DNA from 4 places in the Musicola paradisiaca NCPPB 2511 genome. Region 1 is predicted to be linked to each of the others. Evidence: predicted binding sites of a transcription regulator. Region 1 holds the regulator's gene; each other region holds the start of a gene.
The links. Region 1 encodes Fur, which represses iron uptake genes when iron is present. Its sites were predicted from a motif close to ATAATAATGAGAACNACTATCAA; they were not measured.

Region 1 (4,199 bases):
CGAAACGAGTACATAGTATAAACCGACACCGCAACCCATAGCGCACAAAAGGTACCCAGTACCCACATCATTGCGGTGCGAATAGCAATATTTTTCAGGAATTGCATAGATAGACTCCAGCCTGAATGATTACACAAGGTAAGATTTGTTGTGAGGTATGCAATAAATAAAGACTATGATTGCGCAAAAAACATTGCTGTGATTTACATTTCACGAAGAAACTTGTTCCATTCATCGACCAAATCACAGGAACATTTAGCGCGTTAACGCCTTTAAAAAGCTAAAAATTATTATGCTTTTTAGCAATCCGTCTATTTTCCAATGAGATATTACAGACCTGTATTTTTAAAAAACTAAAAAAATTAAGTAATGAAATTAACACTGCCATTTACTTATCCCGTCGGGCGGCATAGAGATTCGAGTTTCTCCACTATAAACTGTCTGCTATCATTACCGGATCGCTGGTGAGACATACACCATATCCTTAGAAATTAAGAGGTTATCCAATCCATGGCTCTCATAGGCATTTTCTTTGGCAGTGACACAGGCAACACTGAAAATATCGCCAAAGCAATCCAACAGCATCTTGGAACCGAAGTTGCTGAAATTCATGACATTGCCAAAAGCAGTAAAGAAGATCTTGAGCGTTTTGACATCCTGTTGCTGGGTATCCCGACCTGGTACTACGGTGAAGCGCAGTGCGACTGGGATGATTTTTTCCCTACGCTGGAAGAGATCGATTTCGCCGGCAAGCTAGTAGCGATTTTCGGCTGTGGAGACCAGGAAGACTACGCCGAGTATTTCTGTGATGCCATGGGGACTATCCGTGACATTATTGAGCCGCGCGGCGCCACCATCGTCGGCAACTGGCCGACGGAAGGTTACTATTTTGAGGCATCGAAAGGCCTGGTGGATGACAAGCATTTTATCGGGCTCGCCATAGATGAAGACCGTCAGCCGGAATTGACGACAGAACGGGTCGCCGCCTGGGTAAAACAGATCAGCGAAGAGATGAATCTCAAAACATTACTCTCCTAACAGACAATGGCCCTGCCAAATCCAGGGCCATCTCTTATCAAGAGATAAAACCTATCATATAGATAAATACGATTTTTTAACTTTCTGCTACAACAGAGTATAATATTTTCCGGTTTGCTTGCCGCATCGCAATATTGCTCTCGTCAACGGGGCATAGATCGTAGATCTGTGTAGTAGGCGGGAATAGTATGGTAAAGGTTAGGCTGTTTTCATTTCGACAGTGCAGTCCTATAATTGAGGGCAGTAACCTTTTTTAAGCCGACCGATGAGACCAGGCTATCAGCCTGACTGACAAAAAGTAGAGCAACAGGACAATATCCGCATGACTGACAATAATACCGCATTAAAGAAGGCCGGCCTGAAAGTCACACTTCCCCGATTAAAAATACTGGAAGTGCTTCAGGCTCCTGAGTGCCATCACGTCAGCGCGGAAGATCTCTATAAGAAGCTGATCGATATGGGCGAAGAAATCGGTCTGGCGACGGTCTATCGCGTACTGAACCAGTTCGATGACGCCGGCATTGTCACCCGACATAATTTTGAAGGTGGTAAATCGGTATTTGAACTGACCCAACAGCACCATCATGATCACCTTATCTGTCTGGATTGCGGTCGTGTTATCGAATTCAGCGACGAATCCATCGAGGCGCGTCAGCGCGAGATCTCTGAAAAACACGGCATCAAGCTGACCAACCACAGTTTATATCTTTATGGTCACTGTATTGACGGCAACTGCCGTGAAGATGATAGCCTGCATGAAGAGCGCTAATTACTTATCCGAGTGTTAAAAAAACCGCAGAAAGCGTTTTTTTACGCACCGAATACGTGACGCAATCATAGCGAATCAGTAGCCTGATTCCTGCCTTGCAACATATCCGGCTAAAAAAAACCGCCACTCGGCGGTTTTTTTGTCATGCGAGGTGTCAATAGTATTAACCCACCCAGCTGTCTCTCAGACCAACAGTACGATTGAACACCAGATGTTCAACACTGGAGTATACCGGGTCAGCACAAAAATACCCTTCACGTTCAAACTGATAGGCTTTTTCCGCCTGAGCCTGGCTCAAGCTCGCCTCAACAACCCCTTGCACGATCCTCAGAGAATCCGGGTTGATCGTGGAGAGAAAATCATCCGCAGCACCGGGATTCGGTACGCTAAACAGACGATCATACAAGCGGAATTCCGCAGACAGTGCATGAGCAGCAGAAACCCAATGAATAACCCCTTTTACCTTGCGGCCGTCCGCCGGATCCTTACTCAAGGTATCCGCATCATAACTGCAGTAAATCGTGGTAATGGCGCCCTGTTCATCCTTATCGATACGTTCGGCTTTAATAACGTAGGCGTTACGCAGACGTACCTCTTTGCCCAACACCAAGCGCTTGTATTGTTTATTGGCTTCTTCACGAAAATCGGTCCGATCGATATAGATTTCGCGGCTAAACGCCACCTGCCGGGTTCCCATCTCCGGTTTATTTGGATGGTTCGGCATTTCAACCCACTCTTCGTGGTTCTCTGGCAGGTTTTCAATAACAACGCGCACCGGATCCAGCACCGCCATTGCACGCGGCGCGTTTTCATTCAGGTCATCACGAATACAGGATTCCAGCGCGGCCATTTCCACCGTGTTATCTTGTTTAGTGACGCCGATACGACGACAAAATTCACGAATAGACGCAGCGGTATAACCACGACGGCGCAGACCGGAGATCGTCGGCATACGCGGATCGCTCCAGCCCTCTACATGCTTGTCCGTCACTAACAGATTCAGCTTACGTTTAGACATCACCGTGTATTCGAGATTGAGCCGAGAAAACTCATACTGCCGCGGATGGCAGGCAATGCTGATGTTATCCAGCACCCAGTCATAAAGGCGGCGGTTATCCTGGAATTCAAGCGTACACAGCGAATGAGTGATACCTTCCAGCGCATCGGAAATGCAGTGGGTAAAATCATACATCGGGTAGATGCACCACTTGTTCCCAGTCTGATGATGCTCGGCAAATTTGATGCGATATAACACGGGGTCTCGCATCACGATAAAGGGCGAGGCCATATCGATTTTCGCACGCAGGCAAGCACTACCTTCGGTGAATTCCCCATTGCGCATTTTTTCAAACAGCGCGAGGTTCTCTTCCACGGTGCGATCGCGGTAAGGGCTGTTTTTCCCCGGCGCGGTCAGCGTGCCGCGATACTCGCGAATCTGTTCCGGCGTCAATTCATCAACATACGCCAGACCTTTGCTGATCAGCTCAACCGCATACGAATACAGCTGATCGAAATAATCAGAGGAATAGCGGATATCACCGCTCCAGGAAAAACCGAGCCATTGCACGTCATGCTTAATCGACTCAACGTACTCGATATCTTCCTTCACCGGATTGGTATCGTCGAAACGCAGGTTGCATTTGCCCTCGTAATCAACGGCAATACCAAAATTCAGACAAATGGATTTGGCATGGCCAATATGCAGATAGCCGTTCGGCTCCGGCGGAAACCGCGTCTGAATACTACGATGCTTACCAGAAGCCAAATCTTCATCAATAATCTGGCGAATAAAATTGGTTGGGCGGGCTTCAGCCTCACTCATGCTTGGTTCCTCAATGCGAAAAACAACTCATAACCGCTAATGATCCAACAAGCTAAGCGGGGAAACAACTGTTTGTTGAATGAAAGTTTAAGATAAAAAACGGAGAACTGCTTTCGCATATTCTCCGTTTTAGTCGCGGACAGCCAATAACGATGCGAGGTTTATTCTTCCGCTACCTGCCGCAAAGCCATAGCGATACTTTCAGCCTGTGTCCCCACAACAATCTGCACGTTCTGTTTGTTAAGACGTATCACACCGGCCGCCCCTAGCTGTTTGGCCGCGGATTCATCCACCAGCGACGAGTCTTTCACCGTCAGCCGTAACCGCGTAATACAAGCGTCGATCGCTGTCACATTGTCCTTACCGCCCAAAACCTGCAGATAGGCACGCGCCACCGACTTGTCATCTCCGGCATCCACCCGGGCGGCAGGTGCATCGGCCGTAGCAGCCTCGCGGCCTGGCGTCATCAGGTTAAAACGAACAATCGTGAAGCGAAACACGACATAATAAATCGCAAAAAATACGATGCCTTGCAGCAACAGCATGTACCACTGCGTCGCCAGCGGGTTA
Region 2 (4,199 bases), 2.2 Mb from region 1:
CAGCCAGTAACTCTTAACTTAATGAATTATAAAAGATAATAAAAAATGAATAATGACCAGAGAGAATATGGTTCGCAAAAAAATAGCAGTAACACTTGAGTTAAAGTCCATGGCAAATATGCTGCTGGCACGGCTAAGCCTCTTTCTAGGCTCTGAGCCTTATATTAGCAAATAAACCGATGCCCCGCCCCGTACCCCAACGATATTTATAAAAAACGAGCAACCTGTCACTGTTGCTCATTCATTATTTTTACCAAATATATCAATCAATTACTCAAACCATCCTTGTATCCTGGCATGCTGCAACAGCATAATGGTTTTCCCATCGCGAATCCGACCGTCGCCAACCATCCTCATGGCTTCGATAAAGGGTATCTCCAGCACTTCAATATCCTCGTCCTCTATGCCGCCACCATCATTTTCCCGCTGCAAATCGTCATACTCCGCCGCAAAGAAATGGATCAACTCCGTCACACCACCGGGGGACATATAGGCCTCAAACAGCTTTTCCACTTTACCGATCGTATAGCCGGTTTCCTCAATAGCTTCATTGCGAATACACTGTTCCGGACTCTGGTTATCCAACAACCCCGCGCACGCCTCCAGCAACATACCGCTTTCATTACCATTCAGATAAGTCGGCATACGGAATTGGCGAGTCAACACCACTGTTCCCCGGGCTCGGTTGTATAACAGAATGGTCGCACCATTTCCCCGATCATAAACTTCACGCATCTGGCGTACAGTTCCACCCGTTTTTCTTTTTAGATCAAATACATATTTATGAAGAACAAACCAGTGATCCGATAACAGCTTCTTTTCAATAATTTTGATAGGTGACAACATGATCGAACCCTGCGTGATGAATAAACAACGTCAAATAATAGGGTGGGGTCGAAGGGAATGCACGAAATAGCGGATAGATATGCGGCAAAAGCCGGGAAGGCACTACCTTCCCAGCAGAGTATCCACCAACAGATAAAGATTGAGGGCGATAACTACGCAGACAATGATTCTGCCAATATTCTGCACCAAACGGCTGTTCACCAGCCCCCCCATCAGTTCACGATTGCCGGTAAACGCTAACAACGGGATTAGCGCCAGCGCAATACCGAAGCTCAGAAGAACCTGACTCAGTACCAGAACTCGCGTCGGATCCATTCCAAACATAATCACGATGAATGAAGGCAGCATAGTGACAATGCGACGTACCCATAACGGAATGCTGAACCGGACAAATCCCTGCATCACTACCTGGCCGGCCAACGTTCCTACCACGGTGGAGGAAAGACCGGCGACAACCAGGCTCAATCCGAACATAGTAGCGGCAGCCTGGCCAAGCAGAGGTTTCAACGTCAGATAGGCTTGTTCAAGCTCGGCAACAGAAGCATTACCGCTAAAATGGAACGCCGCGGCGGCGGTCGCCATCATCGCCAGGTTGACAAAGCCGGCGATTGTCATCGCCACAGCCACATCGACTTTAGTGGCTGCATAACGCTCCGCATGCGTATCGCTGCTTTTTTGCTGTGTTAACGACGAATGCAGGTAGATAACGTGAGGCATAATAGTTGCCCCCAACACCCCCGCCGCCAGCATTACAGCATCGGACGACGGCAGATTGGGGATCGCCATTCCTTTCGCTAACGGCGCCAATTGCGGGCTGGAGAAAATCAGTTCGACGATATACGCCGCCGCGACAAACATCAGCAACCCGCCGATCACCATCTCGAGAGGCTTCTGGCCGCGTTGTTGCAGCGTGAGGATGAGAAAGGTTGCAATACCGGTCAGAATCGCGCCTTCCAGCAGCGAAATACCCAGCAATAATTTGAACCCCACCGCAGCGCCGATAAACTCCGCCAGATCGGTCGCCATGGCGATGATCTCTGCCTGAACCCAGTAAAACCAGACTGCAGGGCGAGGAAAACGATCTCGGATGTGTTCCGCCAGGTTTTTCCCGGTAGCGATACCGAGCTTGGCGGAAAGCAACTGAATGAGCATAGCCATTAAATTCGCCCAAACGACAACCCACAGCAACTGGTAGCCATAAGCAGCACCAGATTGAATATTGGTGGCGAAATTACCGGGATCGATATAACCGATCGCCGCGATAAAGGCCGGCCCCATCAATGAAAGCTTAAGCTTTCTCGATGTACGGCTGACTGATTCCACTACACGACTCCCCGGCATATAAGTAACCCTTCTAACACTGATATTTTGCTACTCTCACAAAAATGATAATGATTATCAAGTGCATTTAGAGTGGTAAAAATGATTATTTCGATAGGCAAAGACGATGAAGCACGTATCCAATAAATGTATAACTTTTATTGCTCAGACATTAACAAAATATAAACAAAAAAAGCAACCAATCCCTGATGACGTTAACGAAACATTCAATATGTTACCAAAATGATATTTTTCATTATATATCAATGAAATAAAAATATTAGAAACCTGCAGTGGGGCCAGAAAACGCTTGAAGGGAAGAAACAATGCAAGAAAAAGAAACAACATGAGGGGGAAAAGACCTCCGGAACTGGTCAAACGAGTTCCGGAGAGAAAGTCAGATGAGATTATTCTTTAGCTTTTGAAACGGCGACCATCGCCGGGCGTAGCAGCCGACCGTTCAGCGTATACCCTTTTTGCATCACCAACATGACATGGTTCGGCTGATGTTCAGCCGATTCCATCATGGTCATCGCCTGATGCACTTCCGGATTAAACGGTACGTTTACATCGGCGACAACCTCAATGCCAAATTTGCGAACAGCAGACAGCATCGACTTCAATGTCAGCTCCACGCCTTCGATCGTGGATGCCTGCGCCTCGCTGGATTTGTCGGCCATTTCCAACGCACGTTCCAGATTATCAATCACCGGCAACATTTCTCCGGCAAATTTCTCCAACGCAAACTTATGCGCCTTCTCAACATCCAGTTCAGAACGGCGACGAACGTTTTCCATTTCAGCACGAACACGCAGTACGGTTTCACGCTCACGTTGCTGAACTTCATCCAGTTGCGCTTCCAGTTCGGCGATACGCTCATCACGCGAGTCAGCCACTTCCGTCGTCTCTGGCATCGTATCCGTTTGCTGGCTTTGTGCCGTATCCTTCTGATCCAAGACTTGCTCGTCAGGCGACTTCTGTTCTTTACTACTCATGAAATTCTCCGCGGTTTTCGCATTCATCTCGCTAGTTCGCTTATTATGGGGATCAAAACCGGGGTTTCAAGGGAACTACTCACATATTGTTGGCCCGAAAACAGGGAGCGGCAGGCGTTCCCGTAAAGGATGAACCATCCCAATGAACAGAGCGTTTAACTGCATCGGTATCGTCGGCCATCCGCGCCATCCCACAGCACTGACTACTCACGAAATGCTGTACCACTGGCTGAGCGCCAAAGGTTACGACGTTATTGTTGACGAACAGGTCGCACAGGAGCTTAAGCTTCAGGGGGCCATGACCGGAAATCTGTCCGAGATAGGCCAGCAGGCCGATCTTGCTGTGGTCGTTGGCGGAGACGGCAATATGCTGGGCGCAGCGCGCGTGCTTTCCCGCCACAATATCAGCGTCATCGGTGTCAATCGCGGCAACCTCGGTTTTCTTACCGATCTTGACCCCGACCATACTCAACAGCAACTTAGCGACGTGCTGGACGGCCGCTATCTCTGTGAGAGCCGATTCATGCTGGAAGCTGAAATCTGCCGATCAAACCACCCCAACAGTAGCAGTACCGCCATTAACGAGGTGGTTTTGCATCCTGGTAAAGTGGCGCACATGATTGAATTCGAAGTCTATATAGACGATCGATTCGCTTTTTCTCAGCGATCCGACGGGCTGATCATTTCGACGCCAACGGGTTCCACCGCCTACTCGCTATCCGGTGGCGGCCCGATTCTGACTCCATCGCTGGATGCCATCGCGCTGGTTCCGATGTTTCCCCATACGTTGTCATCCAGACCCTTGGTGATTAACAGCAGCAGTACCATTCGTCTCAAATTCTCTCATATCACCCAAGATCTTGAACTCAGTTGCGATAGCCAGATCGCCCTGCCGATTCAGGAAGGTGAAGAGGTTCTGATCCGTCGCAGCGAACATCATTTGAACTTGATACACCCAGAAAATTATAATTATTTCAATACATTGAGTAGCAAACTGGGCTGGTCGAAAAAATTATTCTGAAAACGGTTCATCCTACT
Region 3 (4,199 bases), 480 kb from region 1:
TGGGTAGTGGCTGATAGCGTCGACACAGTCTGTTCCTTATGTCTGTTGAGTAAACCTATCGCGTGTAGTCGGTTGTGGCATAAGCAGGGCGGACAACACGTCCGCCCGAGAAAACCGCTTACCAGCTGTAGCTGACGCTGGCGACAACGGTACGGCCCGAGCCATAGAAACAGGCTGTGGTGCCGGAGCAAGACGCGACGTAGTGTTTGTCGGTCAGATTGTTGACGTTGAGTTGTAACGTCGTGCCTTTCAGGTTAGGTAACGCTTCGCCCAGTTCGTAACGCGCCATGGCGTCGTACAGGGTATAGGCCGGTACCTTGAAGGATTCGGCGTTATCCCCATAGCTGGTGCCGATGTAACGCACGCCGGAGCCCAGCGTGACGCCTTTCAGCGGACCGGTCAGGAAGCTGTAGTTGCCCCAGGCGGAGGCGGTGTGGCGAGGAATGGCCGCCGGCGACTTGTTGACCTGGCTGGCGGTGTTGCTCTCTTTGGTCTCCGCGTCGGTATAGGTGTAGGCCGCGATCAGGCTGATTTCCGGTGTTAATTGCGTGTGCGCCTCGGTTTCCACCCCTTTGGATTTCACTTTGCCGATCTGTTCGTAGTAACCGATGGTGCTGTTGTAAGAAGAGATATTCTTCTGGGTGATGTCGAACAACGACACCGTCAGCAGGGTATTGCTGCCCTTGGGCTGGAATTTGATCCCCACTTCCGACTGTTCGCCGGTCGTCGGGTCGAACGGTGCGGTACCGGGAGCGCCGCTGTCGAGGTTGGGCTCGAACGAGGTGCTGTAACTGACATACGGTGAAATCCCGTTGTCGAAAGCGTACAGCAACGCGGTGCGGCCGGTGAATTTGGCGTCGTTTCTTTCGTCCGTGGTGCTGGTATTGCGGTTGGTGGTTCTGACCTGGCTCCAGTCATGGCGACCGGACAACAGCAGGTTCCACTGATTCCACTCCAGTTGATCCTGCAGATAAACGCCGGTCTGATCCAGTTTCTTGCGCTGGTTGGTGGTTAGGGACTGCGTGCTTTCGTCAATTTTCAGGCCGTAGGTTGGGTTGGCCCAGTTAAGATCGTACTGGCTGCCGGCTGCACGCCAGAGCTTGTAATCGCGATCCGTCCATTTGTAATCCAGCCCGCCAATCAGGGTATGGGAGAGTTCGCCGGTGCTGAATTTCGCTTTCAGCTGGTTGTCCAGGCCCAGTTCGTTCGCTTCGGTTTCTTCGCGCTGTGCACGACGAGACAGGGTGGTATTGGTGGCGGTACCGCCGGTGGAGTACACCAGATATTTATATTTCTCGTTCAACTGTGAATAACGGAAATTCTGCTGGAACGAAAGCACCTCATTGAACGAGTGATCGAAGATATAACCGATAGCGGTTTGCTCACGCTCGGACTGGTTATAGTTGGCATCACTGACGTTAAAATCATAAGGCAGATAACCGGCGCTGGTGCCGAATACGGTGCCGTATGCCGGCAGGAAGTTACGCTGCCCGGCTTTTGGGTCGTTCTGGTAGCTGGTCAGCAGGGTAAAACTGGTATCCGGGTTGGGGAGCCAGGTGATCGCCGGTGCGATAGCCACACGCTGTTGTTTATAGTCATTGACGAATTCTTTGCGAGTGCTGGCGATGCCGTTCAGGCGGTACAGCAGCGATTTGTCGTCGTTAAGCGCGCCGCCGAAGTCAAACGCGGCTTCGCCCAGGCTTTGGTTGCCGGCGCTGAATTTAATCTTGTGGATCTCTTCCGCCGTCGGGCGTTTGCTGGTCATGCTGATCAGCCCGCCGGGGTTAACCTGCCCGTACAGCACGGAAGCCGGGCCATGCACCAGTTCTACGCGCTCCAACAGCCAGGGGTCGATTTTCCCCATCACGCCGGCCTGGCCGTTTAAGCCATAGCTCAATCCATCCAGGAATTTAGGCGCATAGCGGAAGCCGCGGGCAATCACTTCATCGCTGCGGTTTGAGGAACCGCGGTAGTTTGTCACCACGCCGCTGGAATAGTTCAGCGCGTCCGAGACGTTGGCAACCGCCTGGTTGTCCATCTGATCGCGGGTCACGACGCTGACGGATTGGGGCGTTTTCACCAACGGCGTGCTGGTTTTGGTGCCCGCGGCGCTTTCCTTGGCGACGACGCCTTTTAGCGGCGCGGTAACACTTTCATTGGTACTGGCGGAAACGACAATGGTGTCATTGTGGGTTGTCGTTGCCGCCTGAGCCAGCGGCGCGACCAGTAAAGATATGAAAATAGCTAATGGTTTCTTTTTAGTGTGATACATCGGCTTTCCCCTCAGAAAACAGCCCTGTTGGTTCAGTATGTGTACATGGGCGAGCCATATCGAAAGGTCGTCTTTGACCATAGCCATCAATAAATTAAATATAATCAATAGCTTTTAATGTTTTCGAACGTTGCTATAACCCAGAGTGTATTGCTGATATCCCGATAAAAATCGAGACACCCATCTTATTGCAAATGTAAATAATTCTCAATATTATTTCTATCGATGTTTATGACGGTATCCTTGTCATTCGACACATTAATAAATTTGATTAAATGTAAGAAAAACGTAAAGGGCTGCGGCCCGGGAGGGTTTGATGCCGGAAATACAGGCGCCGGGATTTGCTGCCGCCTTGCTATCGTCGCCCCAGGCGGGAACGCAGGAATGGTGGCGACAGATCGCCAGCGTGGGAACGCCGCTGCTGGAGCCGCAAGGAGAGCAGCAAGTACGAATGACGTTTCTCTGGCGCGATCCGGCCGGAACGGCGCGGCATTCCACCATTCGACAGGTGTATATCGATGTTAACGGCGTGACCGATCATCACCACTTTACGCCGCAGAGCCTGCAACGCCTTCCCGGCACGGATGTTTGGCACTGGTCGGTGGATATCGAACGCGACTGGCGCGGCAGTTACTGCCTGATCCCCGTTGGCAGCGAGCATCTGCCGCCGGCGTTCACCGATCACGAACAGCAGCGCGAATGGTGGTGTTCGCTGTTTCCCTTGATGACGGCCGATCCGCTCAATCCGGCTACCCCTTGGGATACCTGGACAGGGAAGCAACTTTCCGCCGTCCACCTGCCGGATGCATTGCCGCAAGCTGCCTGGTCGTCGACCGACGGCGGTACGGCCGTACCGGCGGATCCTTCCCGCCGATTCACGTTCGAGTGGCACAGCCCGCAGTTGGGGAATCGCCGCCGTATCTGGCTATACATTACCGGCCATACCGACGAGCCCGCTGCGCGCCCGCTGGCGATCGTGCTGGACGGGCAAAAGTGGGCGGAGGAAACGCCGCTGTTCGCGCCGCTGGATGAGGAAACCGATGCCGGCCGGCTGCCTGCCGCCGTTTATCTGTTTATCGACGCCATCGATATGCCGCGCCGCAGCCAGGAATTGCCCTGCAATCCGGCATTCTGGCGGGCGGTGCAGGATGAGTTATTACCGATGGCGGCGCAGTATGCGGCCTTTAGCGACGATCCCGATCGCACGCTGGTATCCGGCCAGAGTTACGGCGGGCTGGCGTCGTTGTATGCCGGCCTGTATTGGCCCGAACGTTTCGGCCGGGTGTTGACGCAGTCCGGATCCTTTTGGTGGCCGCATCAAAAAGTGCTGACCTGCATGGGCGGCCGCCATGAGCAGGATGTCGGCATGCTGATTGCCGAGGTACGACAGTGCGGACGTCCCGCGAGGCCGCTGGTGGTGTTCCAGGAGGCGGGCCGCCGGGAAAGCGATATCCATTTCGTCAATCAGCAGATGAACGCCGCGCTGAACGCGGCGGGCCATCATGTGCATTACCGCGTCTACAACGGCGGTCACGACATGCTGTGTTGGCGCGGTGGATTGATTGACGGTTTACGCTGGCTGCTGACAACGCAGCCGACAACGACAAACAACAAGGAGTGACGCCATGTCCCAGGAATCTGTGAATCCGTTTGATGATGAACGTTTAACGTTTCTGGTGCTGATCAATACGCAGCAACAGTTCAGCCTGTGGCCTGAGTTCGCCGCTATTCCCGCCGGCTGGGCGGCGGTATTCGGGCCGCAGAGCCGCGAGGCGTGTATCGGTTATACGCAGGCGCAGTGGCTGGATATGCGGCCTGCCGGAGTGAAAACGACGTCTCAGGCGTAATGCCGTTCGTCTGACCGAGCCGGTGGAAAAATACCGCGGGGACAACGGCGAAAGGGGTGCCTGTGCGTGTGTCTCCGTTC
Region 4 (4,199 bases), 2.2 Mb from region 1:
ACACGTCGCCGTACAGTTGGTCGGCGTACTGTTCCGATCCCTTGACCGAATGGTCGGCAAACAGCGCTTTTTCCAGACGATGGAAGCCGGTGAAATTCGGATCGGCGGCTTTTTTCTCATAGTCATCTTCACGGGCGTCGATTTTTTCATCGAGATCGGAGAACAGTTCGGCAATGGGCTCAATACGTTCATAGTGCTGACGGGCTACCGCGTACAGCTTACGCGCGTCGTCCAGTTTGCCGGCCTTGATAGCGTCGGTGAACTGCTTGGTCTGTTTGACCAGCTCGTCGACTTCGCGGATGACGTAGACCTTGTAATCGGCAATCGGGCCGACCAGATCGAGCACGCTGGTTTTCGCCGCCGGCGTATTTCCTGCCGCCGCCGTGACGATCAGCTTGCCTCTCGGATTACTGAGCAGGCCGCAGGTCATGTCGTATTCGCCGGTCTCCAGATTGGCGGTCATTTTCTGGGTGAAGCCCGGCGCGATATTTTCACGCTCCTCCACCACCATGACGCCTTTGAGAATTTCCCACTCCAGGTTTTTCTGGCTGGCGTTATACACCACGAACTGCGTTTTGCCCGCCGCCACCGTGACCTGCATCGGTTCGCACTGTTTATCATTGACGGTGATTTTGATCTGGGGGACATCCGCCGCCAGCGCATCAACGGCCGGGAAGGTCAGCAGTGCGGCGCACAGCGCGGAACGGCGAAAAAACGGTGTAGACATAGACAGATCCCTTTTCGATTAATGATGGGTATTACGCTGCGCCGGGGGCGATATTGTCACCGGGCGTCGCGGAAGGAAAAAGAACATCAGCGCCGGCAGCAGATACAGGAAGTAGACCACCACTTCGCTGACGCTGGGGGTTTCCTGATAGCCGAAAATGCCCTCCAGCAGGGTGCCGAACAGGGTGTGAGTGGACAGCGTGGCGCTGAAATCAAACGCCACTTCCTGCAAGTGATTCCACCATCCGGCTTCGTGGAAGGCGCGGATTGCGCCCGCGGCCAGCCCGGCGGCGACGAACAGGATGAACAGCCCGCTCCATTTGAAGAATTTGGCCAGATGCAGTTTTACGCCGCCCCAGTAGATCATCGCGCCTACGATGATGGCGCACAGCAGCCCGAGCACGGCGCCGAACGGCGCGGCGGCGCCGACATCCTGCTGAAAGGCCGCCAGCAGGAAAAATACCGACTCCAGCCCTTCGCGCGCTACGGCGAAAAATACCATCGCCACCAATGCCCAGCCCTGACGCTTACTGGCGCCGAGCGCCTGATCGATAGCGCCTTCCAGATGCAGTTTTACCGAGCGGGAAACCCGGCGCATCCAGAACACCATGTAGGTCAGGATGGCGACGGCCAGCACCGCCACGATGCCTTCGAACAGCTCCTGTTGTTTCTGTGGAAATTCGCCGGTGGTGGCGTTGATGAACAGGCCGAGCGCCAGACACAGCGTCACGGCCAGAGCGACGCCGACCCAGACCGCGCCCAACCACTGCTCGCGCTGGGTACGTTTCAAATAGCTGGCGATCAGGCTGACGATCAGCGCCGCCTCCAGCCCTTCGCGAAACATGATTAATAAGGGAACGAACATGGATGACCCCTTAACAAGCCCTACCGGCAGCGCCAGGGTTCAGGCGTAGCGAGGCTGTGTAAATATAGGTAAATGAATAATGATAGTGATTATCATTCCAGTTGTGGGAAATGCAAGGGCTTCATCCACGATTTTTTTGAGCAAAAGTTTCAGCCTTGTGCGGCGCTGTGACGATGATTTTTAAAATAATCATTAGTTATCATATAGATGACATTCGGTGCGGTTTGGTTGTTTTCTGTTAAGAAACGTCTATATAATGATAATTATTCGTGAAACAATAGTCATTCTCATTAGTGCACATCATTTAGGGATAATTATTACGATGCAACGTAGCCGTATAGCCAGCGCACTGGCGCTGATTTTTGCCAGTAGTTCCGTCTGGGCACAGGAAGACAAAATAACTGTCAACGGTGATTTATTAGGGGATTCACGCGCTGAACAGGTGAAAACGTATCCGGGGAACCGTACCGTCATCAGCAATGAGCAGCTTGAAAAAGGCGCCAACCGTACTCTGGATGACGCCCTGCAACGTGTTCCGGGGGTCAAGATTCAGGACGAAACCGGTACCGGCGTCTTGCCGCAGATCGCCGTGCGCGGGTTGTATGACAGCCGCAGCGGGCGTGCGCAGATCCTACAGGACGGTATTCCACTGGCGCTGGCGCCTTACGGGCAGGAAGGGATGTCGCTGTTCCCGGTGACGTTCGCCTCGATTGACCGTATCGATGTGGTGCGCGGCGGCGCGGCGGTACAGTATGGCCCCAACAACGTGGGCGGGGTGATCAATCTGGTCAGCAAGCCGATCCCGGTGAAATGGGAAAACGAGATCGCCGAGCGGGCAACCTTTTACGGCAAAGGACGCAATCTGTGGGACACCTATCTGCGCACCGGCGGCATGGTGAATGACAGCTTCGGCCTGCAGGTGGAAGCCAATCAGGTCAAAGGCAATTCCTTCCGCGAGCACAGTGCCAGCGATGTGCAGAACTACCGTATCCGCGGGCTGTGGAATATCAACGAAGACACATCGCTCGATTTTTCCTACCAGTATTATGATGCGCATGCCGATCTGGCGGGGGCGCTGACCGCGGCGGATTATGAAGCCAGTCGCCGCAAGAGTACCCGGCCTTACGATGATTATGACGGGCATACCAAGCGCTACAGTGCAGTGTACAACCAGCAATTGGGCTCGCTGGGGTTCATCGATTCCGCCGAATTTAACTGGACGTTCTTCGGCCATGAATCCAGCCGTGATTTCCATGTCGGAATGAGAAGCTCCTCGACCGAAACCTGGAACCCGTCGCTGCCTGCGCAGATTGTGCAGAACTCGCCGCGCGACTTTAAGGTCTGGGGTACCGAACCGCGTTTAAGCATGAACGTGTATGGCGACAAGGTGAACCAGCAATGGACGGTCGGCGGCCGTTTTGTGAAAGAAGACATCGATTATCAGGTCAAACAGTACCGCTTCGCCACCAACGCCTATACCACCACCCGCGACTGGAAATTTAACGACGATGCCTGGGCCGGCTATCTGAACAACGCCGTCAAGCTGTTGGACGACACCCTGACCATCACGCCGGGCGTGCGGTTTGAACATGTCAGTGAAAAATACCAGGATCGCATCAGCGGGCTGAGTACCAGCGCGCCGGACGACCAGTGGCTGCCGGGGCTGTCGGTCGGCTACCAACTGACGCCGAGCTGGTTCCTGTACGCCAACGCACAGAAGAGCCTGCGCCCGGCGCAGGTGACTCAGATAGTCAAAGGCGGCGATGTGAGTTCGGAGCTGGCCTGGAACTATGAGAGCGGCGTGCGTTATACCCCGACGAAAGACGTCAGTCTGAACGCGGGGCTGTATCGTATCGACTACAAAGATCAGATCTCCTACGACAGTGCGACGGATTCCTACCTGAACATCGGGAAGACCCGCCATCAGGGGATCGAGCTGGAAGGCTTCTGGAAACCGGCCGCGGTAGAGGGGTTAAGCCTGCATGCCGGTTACGCCTGGCTGGATGCCGAGCAGGAAAACGGCGTCAACAAAGGCCGGCGCGTGCCTTACTCTTCCCGTTCCCAGGTGACGCTGGACGGCAGCTACGATTGGCGGGGGACGACCTTTACGCTGGCGGGCTACTACTTCAGCAAGTCCTTCTCCGATACCGCCAACTCGACGGTGGAAAACAGTTCCGGTTCGGTCGGCCCGCAGCCGTCCTATTGGGTGTGGAACGCGCAGGTCAGCCGCGAGTTGTACAAATCTGAACGCACCTCGCTTACCGGTTATGTGGGCGTGAACAACCTGCTCGACAAGGATTACTGGTTCCGGGGCGTCGATACCAGCCCGTGGGGACGTCAGCCTGCGCCGGGCCGCTCGTTTACCGCCGGGATGAGCTACAAGTTCTGATGACTATAACCGCCGTCATTATCGTCTGAACGAATATGACGGCAGAGATCGACAGGGGGAGGCGTTTGACGAGCGCCTCCCCCTGTGTTTATGGGCGGTGTGTCGACATTACAGCGTCAGGAAAAACAGACCGCTATATTCCACGCCGGTAAACGCCTGAAACAGCGCTTCCAGATCGGCCTGCGGGTTCACCTCGGCGAAGGCGTCGGGATGGAACAA

Region 2: a site for Fur is predicted at 2,226-2,248, ahead of DPA2511_RS16475 (Nramp family divalent metal transporter). Genes of this name have one in related genera too.
Region 3: a site for Fur is predicted at 2,467-2,489, ahead of fes (enterochelin esterase). Genes of this name have one in related genera too.
Region 4: a site for Fur is predicted at 1,866-1,888, ahead of efeU (iron uptake transporter permease EfeU). Genes of this name have one in related genera too.

What each region holds. Positions count from the first base shown of each region.
Region 1 is NZ_CM001857.1:1,260,839-1,265,037, reverse strand. It holds gene DPA2511_RS05765 (methyl-accepting chemotaxis protein) at 1-107, opposite strand, end outside; gene fldA (flavodoxin FldA) at 511-1,038, shown strand; gene fur (ferric iron uptake transcriptional regulator) at 1,361-1,807, shown strand; gene glnS (glutamine--tRNA ligase) at 1,971-3,629, opposite strand; gene nagE (N-acetylglucosamine-specific PTS transporter subunit IIBC) at 3,791-4,199, opposite strand, start outside.
Region 2 is NZ_CM001857.1:3,738,614-3,742,812, forward strand. It holds gene nudK (GDP-mannose pyrophosphatase NudK) at 271-846, opposite strand; gene DPA2511_RS16475 (Nramp family divalent metal transporter) at 949-2,187, opposite strand; gene grpE (nucleotide exchange factor GrpE) at 2,574-3,161, opposite strand; gene nadK (NAD(+) kinase) at 3,304-4,182, shown strand.
Region 3 is NZ_CM001857.1:1,744,602-1,748,800, forward strand. It holds gene DPA2511_RS07670 (isochorismate synthase) at 1-26, opposite strand, end outside; gene DPA2511_RS07675 (TonB-dependent siderophore receptor) at 119-2,272, opposite strand; gene fes (enterochelin esterase) at 2,589-3,893, shown strand; gene DPA2511_RS07685 (MbtH family protein) at 3,898-4,119, shown strand.
Region 4 is NZ_CM001857.1:3,661,472-3,665,670, reverse strand. It holds gene efeO (iron uptake system protein EfeO) at 1-727, opposite strand, end outside; gene efeU (iron uptake transporter permease EfeU) at 746-1,591, opposite strand; gene DPA2511_RS16120 (TonB-dependent receptor family protein) at 1,914-3,980, shown strand; gene DPA2511_RS16115 (ABC transporter substrate-binding protein) at 4,089-4,199, opposite strand, start outside.